Regions from separate parts of the Micromonospora sp. NBRC 110038 genome, predicted to be linked through region 2. Evidence: riboswitches for the same ligand, from Rfam matches in the RefSeq annotation. Region 2 holds a riboswitch; the other holds the start of a gene.
The links. Region 2 has a riboswitch for S-adenosylhomocysteine ahead of LPU61_RS17890 (adenosine deaminase). Riboswitches for the same ligand answer to the same signal wherever they lie in the genome.

Region 1: linked by a shared signal. The riboswitch ahead of metH (methionine synthase) and the one ahead of LPU61_RS17890 (adenosine deaminase) in region 2 are both predicted to bind S-adenosylhomocysteine.

What each region holds. Positions count from the first base shown of each region.
Region 1 covers NZ_BBOL01000004.1:70,328-78,131, reverse strand. The annotation lists gene LPU61_RS15990 (dihydrofolate reductase family protein) at 487-1,041, shown strand; gene LPU61_RS15985 (hypothetical protein) at 1,007-1,198, opposite strand; S-adenosyl-L-homocysteine riboswitch at 1,297-1,374, shown strand; gene metH (methionine synthase) at 1,349-4,993, shown strand; gene LPU61_RS15975 (serine hydrolase) at 5,040-6,068, opposite strand; gene chvE (multiple monosaccharide ABC transporter substrate-binding protein) at 6,300-7,442, shown strand; gene mmsA (multiple monosaccharide ABC transporter ATP-binding protein) at 7,539-7,804, shown strand, end outside.
Region 2 covers NZ_BBOL01000004.1:508,748-516,551, reverse strand. The annotation lists gene LPU61_RS17895 (erythromycin esterase family protein) at 1-1,079, opposite strand, end outside; gene LPU61_RS17890 (adenosine deaminase) at 1,212-2,282, opposite strand; S-adenosyl-L-homocysteine riboswitch at 2,333-2,407, opposite strand; gene LPU61_RS17885 (NUDIX domain-containing protein) at 2,541-3,044, shown strand; gene LPU61_RS17880 (maleylpyruvate isomerase N-terminal domain-containing protein) at 3,198-3,773, opposite strand; gene LPU61_RS17875 (hypothetical protein) at 4,108-4,728, shown strand; gene LPU61_RS17870 (transcriptional regulator) at 4,725-5,060, shown strand; gene LPU61_RS17865 (alpha/beta hydrolase) at 5,198-5,932, opposite strand; gene LPU61_RS17860 (hypothetical protein) at 6,199-6,558, opposite strand; gene LPU61_RS17855 (alpha/beta fold hydrolase) at 6,648-7,514, shown strand; gene LPU61_RS17850 (dienelactone hydrolase family protein) at 7,569-7,804, opposite strand, start outside.

The sequences.
Region 1 (7,804 bases), 440 kb from region 2:
CCCAGACAAGGCCGCCATGGTGTTCTCGGTCTCAGCGGTCTGGGCACGGTCGGCAGCATTCGCCGGCGCGGCTACGAACGTGCCACCGAGAACAGCGGCGAGAACAGCACGTGCCAGGACGTGAGCGAGTCGCCCGCTTCTCCCATGTGTGAGTCGTCTCACAAGCACCTCCCGAGGATTCGAAGGCAACGGGTACCACTCCCGCAACCCGACTCCCAGCGTGAGCGTCCGGCGACTGTCCGGCGGTTTCCCGGAAAGGTGGGAAACCGTTGGGCAACTGGCCACAGGCGGCGTTCGCACGTCCCGGCCCGGACAATTCGGGGCCGCCGTCAGCGCCGTGCGGCAGTCCGACGGCAACGTGGCCCGTGTTCGCGGGAACCCCGCCGCAGCGCCCTCGGCCGCGCGCAGGGGACCTGAAGCGAACCGTAAGCGCGATCCGGCAGGGTGTGGGGTGTCACCACGAGCGCCACCGACACGGGAGCCCCGATGCGCAAGCTGATCAACTCGACCTACGTCACCCTCGACGGCGTGATCGAGAATCCCATGTGGACCATGCCGTACTTCGACGACGAGGCCAGCGCCTTCGCCGGGGCGCAGACCGACGCCGCCGACGCGGTGCTGATGGGCCGCGTCACGTACGACGGCATGTCCGTCGCCTGGCCGGCCCAGGACGAGAGCGACCCGACCACCGGCGCCGCCTACTTCAACAACGTCCGCAAGTATGTCGCCTCGACCACGCTGACCGACCCCACCTGGAACAACACCCGGGTGCTCCGGGGCGACCTGGTGGCGGAGGTCCGCAAGCTCAAGGCCCAGGAGGGCAGGGACATCATCCAGTACGGCTTCGGCTCGGTCACCGCGCAGCTGGTCGCGGCGGGGCTGGTGGACGAGGTGCGGTTCTGGATCCACCCCGTCCTCACCGGCGGCGCCAGCATGACGACGCCCCTGGCCGACTTCACGGCGTCGTTCGAGCTGATCGACACCAGGGTCATGAAGAGCGGCGTGGTCATCGCCTCGTACCGGCCGCAGCCGGTCGGGTGACGGCCGCCCCGGCCTGGGCCCGGGCCTCGCCCGGGCCCAGCCGCCCACCCTCGGCGAAAAGGTGCCCGGCCACCCGGTCGGTCTCGGCCAGGGTCGGCGCGATCGCCGCCGGGTCGGCCGGGGTCGAGAACGTCCAGTAGTGCAGCCCGAGTTTCATCTCCACACCTCCGGGTCGAGCCTAGTGGCGACCGAGCCGTCGCACTGGGTGGGAACGATTCGACGGTTCTGGGCCGGTATCCGGTAGTCTCCCGTTACCAGGCCGAGAGGCGCTGCGACGGGCCCGGCCCGCCACGCTCGACCTGGGAGCATGTGGACCAAGGGCGCCTCCGAGACTTCGGGGGTGGTCGGTGTGGTTTCGTCCGTCGATGGTTCAGGTGCGGTTGCGGCGCTGCGGCGGCTGCTGGCCGAGCGCATCGTGGTGCTCGACGGCGCCTGGGGCACGATGCTGCAGGGCGCGAAGCTCTCCCCCGCCGACTACCGGGGCGACCTGATCGGCGACGACCATCCCCGCGACGTCACCGGCGACCCCGACCTGCTCAACCTGACCCGCCCCGACCTGATCCTGGACGTGCACCGGCAATACCTCGCGGCCGGGGCCGACATCACCACCACCAACACGTTCACCGCCACGAGCATCGGGCAGGCCGACTATGGCCTGGAGGCGCTGGCACGCGAAATGAACGTGCGCGGCGCGCAGCTCGCCCGGCAGGCCGCGGACGAGGCGGGCGGGCGGTTCGTCGCCGGCTCCGTCGGCCCGCTCAACGTCACCCTGTCGCTGTCGCCGCGGGTGGAGGATCCGGCGTACCGGGCGGTCACGTTCGACGACGTCAAGGCCGCGTACGCGGAGCAGATGGCGGCGCTGGCCGAGGGCGGGGTCGACCTGCTGCTGGTGGAGACGATCTTCGACACGCTCAACGCGAAGGCGGCGATCGCGGCGGCCCGCGAGGCGGCCCCCCACCTGCCGCTGTGGATCTCCGTCACGGTGGTGGACCTGAGCGGCCGCACGCTGTCGGGGCAGACGGTGGAGGCGTTCTGGCGCTCCGTCGCGCACGCCGAGCCGCTGGTCGTCGGCGTCAACTGCGCGCTCGGCGCGGCGGAGATGCGCCCGCACGTGGCGGAGCTGTCCCGGCTGGCCGGCACCTATGTCGCCGCGCACCCCAACGCCGGGCTGCCCAACGCGTTCGGCGGCTACGACCAGACGCCGGAGGAGATCGGCGCGCTGCTCGGCGGCTTCGCCGGTGACGGCCTGGTCAACATCGTCGGCGGCTGCTGCGGGACGACCCCGCCGCACATCGCCGGGATCGCGGCGGCGGTGCGGGGCATGTCGCCACGGCCGGTCGCCCGGGAGACCCCGGCGACCCGGTTCAGCGGCCTGGAGCCGTTCACCATCGGGCCGGACACCGGGTTCGTGATGATCGGCGAGCGCACCAACGTGACCGGCTCGGCGCGGTTCCGCCGGCTCATCGAGGCCGACGACCACCAGGGCGCGGTCGACGTGGCCGTCGAGCAGGTGCGCGGCGGCGCGAACCTGCTGGACGTCAACATGGACGCCGACCTGCTCGACAGCGAGCGGGCGATGACCACGTTCCTCAACCTGATCGCCACCGAGCCCGAGGTGGCCCGGATCCCCATCATGATCGACAGCTCCCGGTGGAGCGTGCTCGAAGCGGGCCTGAAGTGCGTGCAGGGCAAGGGCGTGGTCAACTCGATCAGCCTGAAGGAGGGCGAGGAGCCGTTCCTCGCCCAGGCCCGGACGATCCGCGACTACGGCGCGGGCGTCGTGGTGATGGCCTTCGACGAGCAGGGCCAGGCCGACACCACCGAGCGCAAGGTCCAGATCTGCGGGCGGGCGTACGACCTGCTGGTGGGCGAGGCCGGCTTCGCCCCCGAGGACATCATCTTCGACCCGAACGTGTTGGCCGTGGCCACCGGCATCGCCGAGCACAACGGCTACGCGAAGGCGTTCATCGACGCCCTGCCGCTGATCAAGGCCCGCTGCCCCGGCGCGCGCACCAGCGGCGGCATCTCCAACCTGTCGTTCGCGTTCCGCGGCAACGACGTGGTGCGCGAGGCGATGCACTCGGCGTTCCTGTTCCACGCCGTGCGGGCGGGGCTGGACATGGGCATCGTCAACGCCGGCCAGCTCGGCGTCTACGAGAACATCCCGGCGGACCTGCTCGAACTGGTCGAGGACGTCATCTTCGACCGCCGGCCCGACGCCACCGACCGGCTGGTCACCTTCGCGTCCACGGTGACCGGGTCGGGCACCAAGCGGGAGGTCGACCTGTCCTGGCGGGCCGCGCCCGTCGCCGAGCGGCTCACGCACGCGCTGGTGCACGGCATCGTCGACCACGTCGAGGCCGACACCGAGGAGGCCCGGCTGCTGTTCGACCGGCCCCTCGACGTCATCGAGGGCCCGCTGATGGACGGCATGAAGGTCGTCGGCGACCTGTTCGGCGCGGGCAAGATGTTCCTGCCGCAGGTGGTCAAGAGCGCCCGGGTGATGAAGCGGTCGGTGGCCTACCTCGAGCCGTACATGACCAAGGAGCGGGCCGCCGGGCAGGGCCAGGGCAAGGTCGTCCTCGCCACCGTCAAGGGCGACGTGCACGACATCGGAAAGAACATCGTCGGCGTCGTGCTCGGCTGCAACAACTACGAGGTCGTCGACCTGGGCGTGATGGTGCCGGCCGCGCGGATCCTGGACACCGCCGTGGCCGAGGGCGCCGACGCGATCGGCCTGTCGGGGCTGATCACGCCGTCGCTGGACGAGATGGTCGCCGTCGCGGGCGAGATGCAGCGCCGAGGGCTGCGGGTCCCGCTGCTCATCGGCGGCGCGACCACGTCCCGGCAGCACACGGCGGTGCGCATCGCCCCCGCGTACGAGGGGCCGACGGTCCACGTGCTCGACGCGTCCCGGGTCGTCGGCGTGGTCTCCGACCTGCTCGACGCCGACCGGGCGCAGACCCTCGACACGGCCAACCGGGCCGAGCAGGAGCGGCTACGCGAGCAGCACGCCAACCGGCACGCCCAGCCGCTGCTCACCCTCGCCGAGGCCCGCGCCAACCGCGAGCGGGTCGACTTCGCCGACCTGCCGGTGCCCGCGTTCACCGGCGTACGCGTCGTCGAGCCGTCCCTCACCGAGCTGCGCGAGATGATCGACTGGCAGTTCCTGTTCCTGGCCTGGGAGCTGAAGGGCAAGTTCCCGGCGATCCTCGACCAGCCCGTCGCCCGCGAGCTGTACGACGACGCCAACACCCTGCTGGACGCGATCATCGCCGACGGGTCGCTGCGCGCCCGGGGCGCGTACGGCTTCTGGACGGCGCACGCCGAGGGCGACGACATCGTCCTCGACGACGCCGGGGTGCGCCTGCCGATGCTGCGGCAGCAGACCGCCAAGCCCACCGGCCGGGCCAACCGGTGCCTCGCCGACTACGTCGCGCCGGCCGGCGACCACCTGGGCGGCTTCGCGGTGGCGGTGCACGGCGCGGAGGAGCTGGCCGCCCGCTACGAGGCCGAGCACGACGACTACCGCGCCATCATGGTCAAGGCGCTGGCCGACCGGCTCGCCGAGGCGTTCGCCGAGCACCTGCACCTGCGGGCCCGCCGCGACTGGTTCGAGCCCGACGCCGCCCCGGCGCTGGCGGACCTGCACGCCGAGCGGTTCCGGGGCATCCGACCCGCGCTGGGCTACCCGGCCAGCCCGGACCACAGCGAGAAGCGGGACCTGTTCGACCTGCTCGGCGCGGAGACGCTGGGCATCGGCCTGACGGAGTCGTACGCGATGACGCCTGCGGCCGCCGTCAGCGGCCTCATCTTCGCCCACCCCGACTCGCGGTACTTCACGGTCGGGCGGATCGGCCGCGACCAGGCCGAGGACTACGCGGCGCGGCGTCGCGTCGCCCTCGCCGAGGTCGAACGCTGGCTGCGCCCGAACCTCGCCTACGAGCCGTGACCGGCGCGGCCGGGCCCGCCGTCGAGCGGGCCCGGCCGGCGCGGGGTCAGCCGCCGTTGACCGGGCGGAACGGCGGGACGTGGTGCCGGGCGCGGGCGGTGCGGTTGGTGGTGGTGCAGATCGCGTCGAACATGGTCCGGCCGAGGACCGCGTGCGCCCGCACCGCCGGGTGGGTCGACCCGTAGTTGTCCAGGTCGCCGAGGGAGTCGGCGAACAGCGCGTACGTCAGGGTGGGCGCGCCCGCCGGGTCGAACATGATGCCGGCCTCGTGCCGGGCCGCGCCCAGGTCGTCGTAGTCGGCGCCGTACTTGGTGGCGACCCGGCTGCGCTCGGCCGAGGACATGGTGTGCCGGATGCCGTCGTGGTAGCCGTTGATCCAGCGCAGGATGCCGAGCAGGAAGTCGGCGGACCGGGGGCTCACGATGGTCTTGTTGGCCAACCGCCACAGCAGGTCGTGGGTCTCGCGGGGCGTGGTGACGCCGAGGTAGAACCGGTTCGGGTTGGCGACGGGCTCGACCCGGGTGTGGGTGAATCCCTTCGCGGCGAGGATGTCGTTGATCTCCAGCGCCGGCACCACCCGGCCGCACATCCGCACCGCCGTGTTGTCGGAGACGAGCAGCATCGCGGTGAGGAAGTTGGCGACGGTGACCTGGTCGCCCCAGACGGTCTGCAGGAAGTAGATGCCGCTGCCGCCGAGGATGATGTCGGCGGTCAGGTCGAGCCGCTGGTCCAGCTGCAGCTGCCCGCGATCGATCTTGTCCATCACCGCGACGGCGACGGCGAGCTTCTGCACGCTGTAGCCGTGCGTGACGCGGTCGGCGTCGTCGGCCACGACCGTGGCGAGCGCGCCGGAGCCGTCGACCATCGCGATGTGCGAGTGCCATACGCCGCCGGCCGCGGCCTTCTGCTGCAGATAGGTCTGCCGGATCACCTCGGCTCTGCTGCGGGTGCGGATCCCCGTGGCCGGGTCGGCCGGCGCCCGGCTCTCGGCGGCGGCGGGTCGGCCGGTGGCGGCGAGCGCGGCGGCGGCCGCGCCCAGCCCGATCGCGGCCCGACGGGTGACGTTGCTGGTCATGTGAACCTCCCCAGTGGTCGGCCACGATGGTCTCAGACGTGTCGATCGGCCGGCGTCCCGGCAGGCCGGCACCCTGCCGGCGGGCCCGGGTCCGAAGTGGTCGGAGCTGTTACGAGAACGTGACCCCGGCATTTCCCGAAACATGTTGACCAAGGCTGATGTGAGCGCTAACACTGACCGGGGCGTGGACACGCTCCGCACTTTCGGCACGAGGTCCTGGGAGGGAAGCCTGTGTCCAGAAGATTCTTGATGGCACTCGGCAGCGCCGTGCTGGCGCTCAGCATCGCGGCGTGCAGCGGCGAGGGGGCCGGCGGAGGCGGCGACACCGCCGACAAGAAGCCCACCGACCTGACCATCGGCGTCTCGATGCCGACGCAGACCTCGGAGCGGTGGATCGCCGACGGCAACTCGGTGAAGGAGAAACTGCAGGCCAAGGGCTACAAGGTCGACCTGCAGTACGCCGGGGACGACATCCCCACCCAGTCGCAGCAGATCGACCAGATGATCACGCAGGGCGCGGACGTCCTGATCATCGCGGCGATCGACGGCACGGCGCTCACCGGCCAGCTCCAGGCCGCCGCCCAGGCCAAGATCCCGGTCATCTCCTACGACCGGCTCATCCTCGGCAGCCCCAACGTCGACTTCTACGTCAGCTTCGACAACTACAAGGTCGGCGTCGCCCAGGCCACCGCGCTGCTCGTCGGCCTCGGCCTGCAGAACAAGGACGGCTCCAAGGGCACGGCGACCGGTCCGTTCACCATCGAGCTGTTCGCCGGCTCGCTCGACGACAACAACACGCAGTACTTCTTCGGCGGGGCGATGGACACCCTCAAGCCGTTCTTCGACAACGGCACGCTGAAGGTGAAGTCCGGCCAGACGAAGATCGAGCAGGCCGCCACCCTCCGGTGGCAGCAGGGGGTCGCCCAGACGCGGATGGAGGACCTGCTGACGTCGAGCTACAACGACGGGTCCACGGTGGACGGCGTGCTGTCGCCGTACGACGGGATCTCCCGGGGCATCATCACCGCCCTGCAGAACGCCGGCTACGGCTCGGGCAAGAAGAAGCTGCCGGTGGTGACCGGTCAGGACGCCGAGATCGCCTCGATCAAGCTCATCAACGACGGCGTGCAGAGCTCCACCGTCTTCAAGGACACCCGGCTGCTGGCCGAGCAGGCCGCCATCGCCGCCGAGGCGTTCCTGCAGGAGAAGCAGCCGCAGGCCAACGACACCACCACCTACAACAACAAGGTCAAGGTCGTCCCGGCGTACCTGCTGCCGATCCAGACCGTCTTCAAGGACGACATCAAGTCCGTCCTCGTCGACTCCGGCTACTGGACGGCCGAGGAGGTCGCCGCCGGGCAGGCCAAGAAGTAACCCGGTCTCCGTCGGGCCCGGGCGGTCGCCCGGGCCCGACGGACGCCGGCCCGGCCGGCGACGCCCCCGACGAACCCGAACAGCGGGAGGATGCCCGTGAGCGACACCATCCTCGAGATGCGCACCATCACCAAGACGTTCCCCGGGGTGGCGGCGCTCCAGGACGTCTCGATCACCGTGCGGCGCGGCGAGATCCACGCCATCTGCGGCGAGAACGGCGCCGGCAAGTCCACCCTGATGAAGGTGCTGTCGGGGGTGTACCCGTCGGGCAGCTACGACGGCGAGATCGTCTTCGACGGCCACCCCGTGCACTTCCGCGGCATCCGCGACAGCGAGGCCCACGGCATCGTCATCATCCACCA
Region 2 (7,804 bases):
GCGAAGTCCCGGGAGACCCGCGGGGCGGCTGCGGCGGCCGCCCGGGCCAGGCGGCGGCCGTCGACCACGCAAGCGTGCCACGGGAGGGTGGCCAGGATGCCCTCGGTGGTGTCCGCAGCCGGGGCGTCGCCACCGATCGCGCCGAGGGCCGAGGCGAGGAAGGCGTACCGGTCGCCGAGGCGGGCCGCGGTGATGGCTCCCGCGCTCCACATCCGCACGTCCTGGTCGCCCAGCGACATGCGGCTGGGGTGGCGCTGCAGGTGCAGGTTGTGGGCGAAGACCAGCGCCGGGCCGTGCGCGGCGACGGCACGCAGGTTCGCGGCCATCATCGCGTCCCGCAGCCCCGACAGCCGGGAGATCCGGTCCGCGGTGCCGTCGGCCATCGCGTGGTGGTAGCGGAGCAGGCCGACGGCGGTACGCCCGTACAGTTCCGCCCGCTCCCGGTCGCGCGCACTCAGCTGCGGCAACTGCGTGTCGAGCAGCGCCAGCAGGTCGTCGGCGATCACCCGCAGCCGCTGGGCGTCGGCGGACCGGCCGATCGACTGGGACGGGTCCATGACGGTGGCCTCGTTCGACCACCGCCCGTCGGGGCCGAGCAGCGCATCGAGGGTCTCCCGGGTGCAGGGCAGCGGGCCGTCGAGGAGGCCGTGCAGGGCGGTGAGCGCCTGACGCGGGCTGGCCGCCCAGTATTCCAGGGGGCCGTCGATCCCGAAGAACCGCAGCTTCTCATCGTGGGCCTCGTTGTAGGTGCGCATCCAGCGCACGAGGTCCCGGTTGGCCGCCGACGCGCCGAAGCCGTGGCTGAAGCCGCGCGCCATGACGTCGTCGAGGTCACCGGCACCGGTCGCGATGTGGTCGTCCACCACCAGGCCCATCAGGCAGTCGCTCTCGATGGCGAACGACCGGTAGCCCTCGTGTTCGACGAGGTGCCGGAAGACCTCGTTGCGCAACGCGCCCAACTCCCCCACGAAGTGCCGGGCTTCGCCCAGGCCGAGCAGCGCAGGCCGGGCGGGAAGGGAACGCAGGAAGGCCGAGATGGCGGCCCCGTCGAGTTTCCGTGCGATGTTCCGGACAGTCATTCCCTCAACGGTATCGTTGAACGAACGGTGTGAACTTTTCCCGGCATCGTCGGCTCCTCGTCGGGGCCAACCCTCAATCAGCGGGACGCGGGCAGGGGCGACCCGGCCGACCGCTGCCGGCACCGGCAGCGGTCACCGGTGATCTCCCGCGGTCGGACTGGTCGTCGCCGTCGCCCGGCCAGCGAACGCCTGGAGGTAGTCGTCGATCTCGGCCAGCACGGCGGTCTTGCCCGCAGCGTCGAGGAACGAGTACCGCACGGCCTGGCGGGCCAGCTCCGCGACGCCGTGCTCGTCGAGGTCGAGCAGGTCTGCGGCCACCTGGTATTCCCTGTTCAGGGTGGTGGAGAACATGGGCGGGTCGTCGGAGTTGACGGTGACCGGCACGCCGGCGGCCACCAACTGCGGCAGCGGATGCTCGGCCAGCGACGGCACCGAGCGGGTGCAGGCGTTGGAGGTCGGGCACACCTCCAGGGCGATGTCGTGCTCGCGCAGGTGCGCCATCAACTCGGGGTCGCGGGCGGCGGCGATGCCGTGGCCGATGCGTTCCGCGCCGAGATGGCGTACCGCGTCCCACACGGTCTGCGGGCCGGTCGACTCACCGGCGTGCGGGACGCTGCGCAGCCCGGCTGCCCGCGCGGCGGCGAAGTGCCCGGCGTAGCGGGCGCGGGGGATTCCGGACTCCGGCCCGCCCAGCCCGAAACTGACGAGCCCGTCCGGGCGCTGCTTGAGCGCCACCTCCAGGGTGACGTCGGCGCCGGTCATCGTGGGCTCGCCCGGGATGTCGAAGCACCAGCGCAGCTGGATGCCGTGGTCACGGGCGGCCCGCAGCCGGGCGTCCTCCACCGCCTCGCAGTACGCCTCGGCCGGGACACCACGCACGATCGACGAGTACGGGGTCAGCGTCAGCTCGGCGTACCGCACCGACTGGGCGGCCAGGCCGGCGCCGATGTCGTAGGTGAGCGTGGCCAGGTCCTCGGCGTCGCGGATCAGGTCCACCACCGACAGGTACACCTCGACGAAGTGCGCGAAGTCGGTGAACGTGAAGTACTCGGCCAGCAGCGCCGGGTCGGCCGGCACCCCGGTGGTCCCGGCGTGCCGTTCGGCCAGCCGCGCCACGGTGTGCGGTGTCGCCGACCCGACGTGGTGGACGTGCAGTTCCACCTTGGGCAAGCCGGCGATGAAGTCAGTCAGGTCCGTTGCCATTGCACAACCCTCACCGTGCGAGTGATCCGCCGGAGGGACGGCAGCCTCCCAGCGGGAGGCGCCCTTGGACCAAGGAACAGGCCGAGCGTGGCGGATGGTCATCCGTCGCAGCGCCTCTCGACCCGCAACGGCACGCTAACAAGAGCGCTCGGTGACGACAACCCTCCGCGACGGGCCGGGGCTGACCGAGGTGCAGGCGGGCGGTTGATAACCTGCGGCAATGCCGATCATGCGCCTCGTCGCCGCTTCCGACACGGCATGACGCCGCACCTGCGTCCCTCCGTCCGCGCGATCGTCCTCGACGAGAACGACCGCATCCTGCTCTGCCGGTTCGTCTTTCCCCACCCGGTCGTGCCGGAGCAGTCGAAGGCCGTCTGGGCGGCCCCGGGCGGCGGCGTCGAACCCGGCGAGGACCGGCTGACGGCTCTGCGCCGTGAACTGCGGGAGGAGACCGGTCTGGCGATCGTCGCCGAACCGCCGCACGTCTGGCACCAGGAAGTCGTGGCCGCCGACGTCGCGCCGGGTTTCGACGGCGTCATCAACGACTACTTCCTCGTCCGCACGAACCATTTCCAGCCCCGCGGTGAGCTGACAGACGACCAACTCGCTGCGGAGAACCTGGCCGCGTTCCGGTGGTGGCAGCTCTCGGAGGTCGCCGCCCACCGGGGACCTGAGCTGTTCTCGCCCCGCGACCTCACCACACCCCTGACAGCGCTTCTCACCGCGGGAACGCCGGACCAGCCGGTCCAGCTCGGCCTCTAGTCCGGACCGTGTTCGCCGGTTCTGAGCAGGTGGTCCGCTGGCTCCGGGGCCGTCACGGTGGGCAGGTGCCGACCCTGGCGAATGCAGGAACCGGCGTCGGTTCCTGCGCGAGGATCGTGCTCGTCAGGCCCGATGCCTGATCGGCCGATGCGGTCAGGGCAGCGCGGCCTGCCACGTCCACGAGGTGCGGCGGGGCCGACCGTCGAACTCGGCCCGCCCCGTCATCCACAGCAGCACCTCGGCCGGCGGGCCGGGCGGAGCGTCCGGGAACAGCCGGGTCAGCACGGCGGCGGCGGGCGCGGCGGGCGGCTGCCAGTCGACGTGTAGGCCCCGGGTGATGTCGTGGGTGTGCAGCAGGGTCTCCGCCACGCCCATGGCGGCGAACCCGGCCGGGTCGCAGGGGCCGAAGTGCCAGGCCCGCACGCCCGGGTCGGCCGCGTCGACGGCGGTGGCGAGCAGGTCACCGCAGGCCGCGACGACGGTCAGCACCTGGGCGGGCGTCGCGGTGGGGGAGACGCGCAGGTCGAACGGCAGGTAGCCGTCGGCGGGCCGGCCGGCCAGCTGCCCCGCGTACGCGAGCAGGTCGTGCGCCACGTGCGCCGCGGTTGTCCAGCAGCTCCACTCCAGCGTCCCTGCCGGCACCGTCCAGTCGGCGTCGGTGTGTGGCCCGAGGACCCGGCCCATCTCGCCGATCGCGGCGCGCACGCCCGCCCCACCCGTGTCCGTCATGCCCCGACCGTGCCATCCGTCGTCCCCGCCGACAACTTCGCTTTATTAGCGCATTACCGGTAACACTAATCCGATAATTTGATGCGGCAAAAGGGGCGAATCACCTGCGCACCATAATGACAGTTATGTGCGCGTCGGCGTCATGCATCCCGCGGGCCGACGGATGCGGTGGTCAACGAGCCGCCGGGTGTGCCGGCGCTGCCGGATGAGCGCGAACTCGGCACTAGCGCCAATAGGTTTGCTGTGGAAACCTATTGGCATGACTACTGAGCCGGTTGCTGCCGGTGGCGATCCCCGCCGACTGCTGTCTGACATTCGCTCTCTGGCGCACCAGGTGCGCCTCGACCAACGGATGACCTGGGTCGCGCTGCTGGTGCTGGGCGCGGTGACGCTCGCCGGAATCCCGTTCGACTGGCTCGCCATGACGGTGCGCTGCCTCCCCGACACTAGCTGCGAGTTCGCGCGGCGGGGCGTGCTGTTCTACTGGCCCTCGGCGCTCCTGCTGGCCTACACGGCGATCGCCGTCTGCTATTCGCGGGCCGCCCGGTCCCGGGGCCTGGGTGCCCGGACGTTGCCGTACGCGATCGTCGGCGCCGCGACGACTGTCGTGTTCACCGCCGCGTGGGTAGCCGCAGCCCTGTACTTTCCGCATCACCCGCTGCCGTACCAGCCGCTGCCGTACTGGTGGTTGGTCCTGGACCGGTTGGTCTCGCCCTGGGGCATGATCGGGATCGCGCTGGTGGTGCTGGCCCGGATCGAGCGCAACATCGGGCTGCTGCTGTTCACCCTCGCCTACCTGGCCCTGGTGCTGCTGGTGCTGCCGACGAACGAGGGCTGGGGACTGGCCGGCTGGGGAATTCAGGCCCGATTCGCGGCACCGCAAGTCGTCATCGGCGCGCTGTTGCTGCTCGGCGCGGCCGGGTTCTTCAGCGCAGCCCGCAGGCGGCAGCGGTGACGGCGACGATCGGCACCCCGGGCCCAGGGCACCCGGTCACCGGGCTGGACGAGGTGGTGCACCAGCGGGCACGGCTGGGCATCCTGACCATCGCGCACGAGGCCCACCGGGTCGAGTTCGGCTACCTGCGCACCCACCTCGAGCTGACCGCCGGCAACCTCTCCAAGCACCTCAGCGTGCTGGAAACGGCCGGCCTGATCGAGATCCAGAAAGGCTACGAGGGGCGGCGCGGCCGGACCTGGATCACCCTCACCGCCGCCGGAGCCACCGCGCTCGCCGACGAGATCGCGCGACTCAAGCAGCTCATCGCGCGCGTCGAGACGACCAACTGACCGTAGCGTCAGCTGACAGACCCGAACAGGACCGGGTCTGCCAGCTGACGCGATCGGGCGGTTGCGCACCTCTGCTGTGGCCACCGCTATGCAGGAGGGCCGGCGGCCCGTACGGCCTTCTACTGTTCTGGCGGCGGCTAGCGCAGGTGCCGGGCGAAGAACCCGGCCGCGTCCTCCCCGGCGAACTGCGGGACACCGGTGTGCCCGCCCATGTTGGCGTGCAGCGTCTTCTCCGTGGAGCCGAAGGCGTCGAACAGGTCCAGGGCCGCTTGGCGGTCGTTGCCCTCGTCGTCCCACTGCAGCAGGACATGCAGCGGAATGGTGACCTGTCGGGCCTCCTCGAACATGGCGCGAGGCACGAAACTCCCGGCGAAGAGGCCGGCGGCCACGATGCGGGGCTCGACCACCGCAAGCCGGATGCCGACGGAGATCACGCCACCCGAGTACCCGACCGGGCCGCCGATCTCGGGCAGCGACAGGAGGGCATCCAGGGCGGCCTGCGTTTCCGGGACCGCCCTGTCGACGAGCGGGAGGACGAGGGCATCGACGATCTCGTCGCTGACCGGCTCGCCGGCCTCCAGCGCCCGGCGCAGGTCGGCGCGGGCCTGCTCGACGGCGGCCCACCGGGGTCGGTCACCGCTGCCGGGAAGCTCGATGGCCGCCGCGGCGAAGCCGTCCGCCGCGGCGCGCCGGGCCCGGGCCACCAGACGGGGGTACATCTTGCGCAGTCCGAGCGGAGGGTGGCCGAGCAGGGTCAGCGGGACCGGCGCGGATGCGGATGCGGGTGTCCACAGGATGCCGGGGATCTCGCCGAGGGCGATCTCGCGTTCGAGGACGCCGTCGTCGAGGCGCTGTTCAGTAGTGAATCGCATGGTCGTGCCTTTCGGGATCGCTCGTAACGGCGCTCCCGGACGACCTACCGCCCGACCGTGGCCCCGGAGGGGAGCACCCATGTCGAAACGTTCACGGGTACCACCTCCTCGGTCTCTCGCACGGCCTCCCGAAAGCTAGCAGCGGTCGCTGTGACCCGCCAACGTGTTTCTGCCGTGCTCCCGAAGGACGAAATAAGGATCCCGGCGGGGGATGAGCTCCCACCCCGACCGAAACCGCCCCGTGGCCCCCGACGCCGGGAGCCACGTCAATCCCCCAGGGTGAAGGTGTGGGTGAACGTGATCGGCGGGACCGTGATGGTGAGGTCCCGCAGTTCGCTGCGGCCGAATGCCATCGTCCATCGCTGCCATCGGCGGGCTGCGGCTGCCCCGTACGAGGGGTGGACCAACTCGCCGGCGTCGCTGGAGGCAGTGACGCTGACGGTGTCGATTCCCGACAGTTTCCAGGCCCCTTGCTGGAGTACGCCAGGTCCGTCCACGTCGACGATTTCGACCACCGTCGACAGCCCGTGCAGGCCGTCGACCAACCCCCAGTGCGTCACGGCGATGGTGCCGACACGACCGAGGATGGCCGGTGGACGGATGAGACGAGGCGCGGAAATCGTCATGGATCACACGATAACGACCCGCCGAACCGGGTCAGGGGCGCCACGGCGCGCACGCCCGGTATCGGAACGATCCCACTACGCTCACGTCCATGACCGAAGCCCTGATCGAGGCGGATGACGGCACGCGGCTACGGACCTGGACCGCAGGCCCGACGAACCCGCAGACGCTGCCTCTGGTGATGCTGCACGGCGGCCCCGGGATCCGCGACTATCTGGCCCCGGTCGCCGGCATCGTCGACGACCGGTATCTGGTGCACCGCTACGACCAGCGTGGCACCGGTGGGTCCTCCTGGGCCGGGCAACACACGATCGCCCGCCATGTGCGCGACCTGGCGTCGTTGCTCGACGCGTGGGGGCACGACCGGGTGGTGCTGGTCGGGCACTCGTTCGGCGCCCACCTGGCCAGCTACTTCCTGCTGGCGCAGCCCGATCGGGTGGCCGGGCTGGTGCAGCTCGCCGGGCCCTTCCTGGAGCCGTGGCGGGAGGCCGACCGGGCAGCCCAGCGGGCCCGACGCACCGACGCGCAGCAGACCAGGCTCGACGCGCTCGAGGCGGTGGAGTCCCGCACCGACGCCGAGGAGATCGAGTACCTGACGCTGTCGTGGTGCACCGACCACGCCGACCGGGACCGGGCATGGGAGTGGGCGTCGGCGGCGGCGCGGACGCTGCGGCCCGTCAACTACGCGATGAACCACCAGCTCAACGCGGCGGCGAAGACCGACCCGCTCGAATCGCGCGTGGACGAACTCCGTGAGCGGCTACCGCCCGACGCGATGATCATCGGCGGTGCCGGGGACAGCCGCCCCGCCGATGCGCTGCGCCGTCTGGGGGCACGCCTCGGCTGCGAGGTGACCGTCGTGCCGGACGCGGGTCACCATCCCTGGCTGGAGGCACCGGAGCGGTTCGCCGCGGTGTTCCGCGCCGCAGTGGGCAGGCAGGCCCGTCGGGGCGGTTGATCAGGCCGCCCGCCCCGGACCGGCGGCCGGTCCGGGGCGGGCGGCGACCGTCGGTCAGTGCGGCGGGGGCGTGAGGTGCCGGGTGAAGAACCGGACCGCGCTGTCCAGTTCGTGTTCGGGCAGCCGGTCGCCGTGCCGGCCCGGGTTGGCGTGCAGGGTCTTCTCGGTGGAGCCGAACGCGTCGAACAGGGCGAGGCTCTGCGCGCGGGGGACCCGCTCGTCGTCCCACTGGACCAGGAACTCGACGGGCACGGTGATCCGCGCGGCGGCCTCGGCGGCGGCGCGGGCCG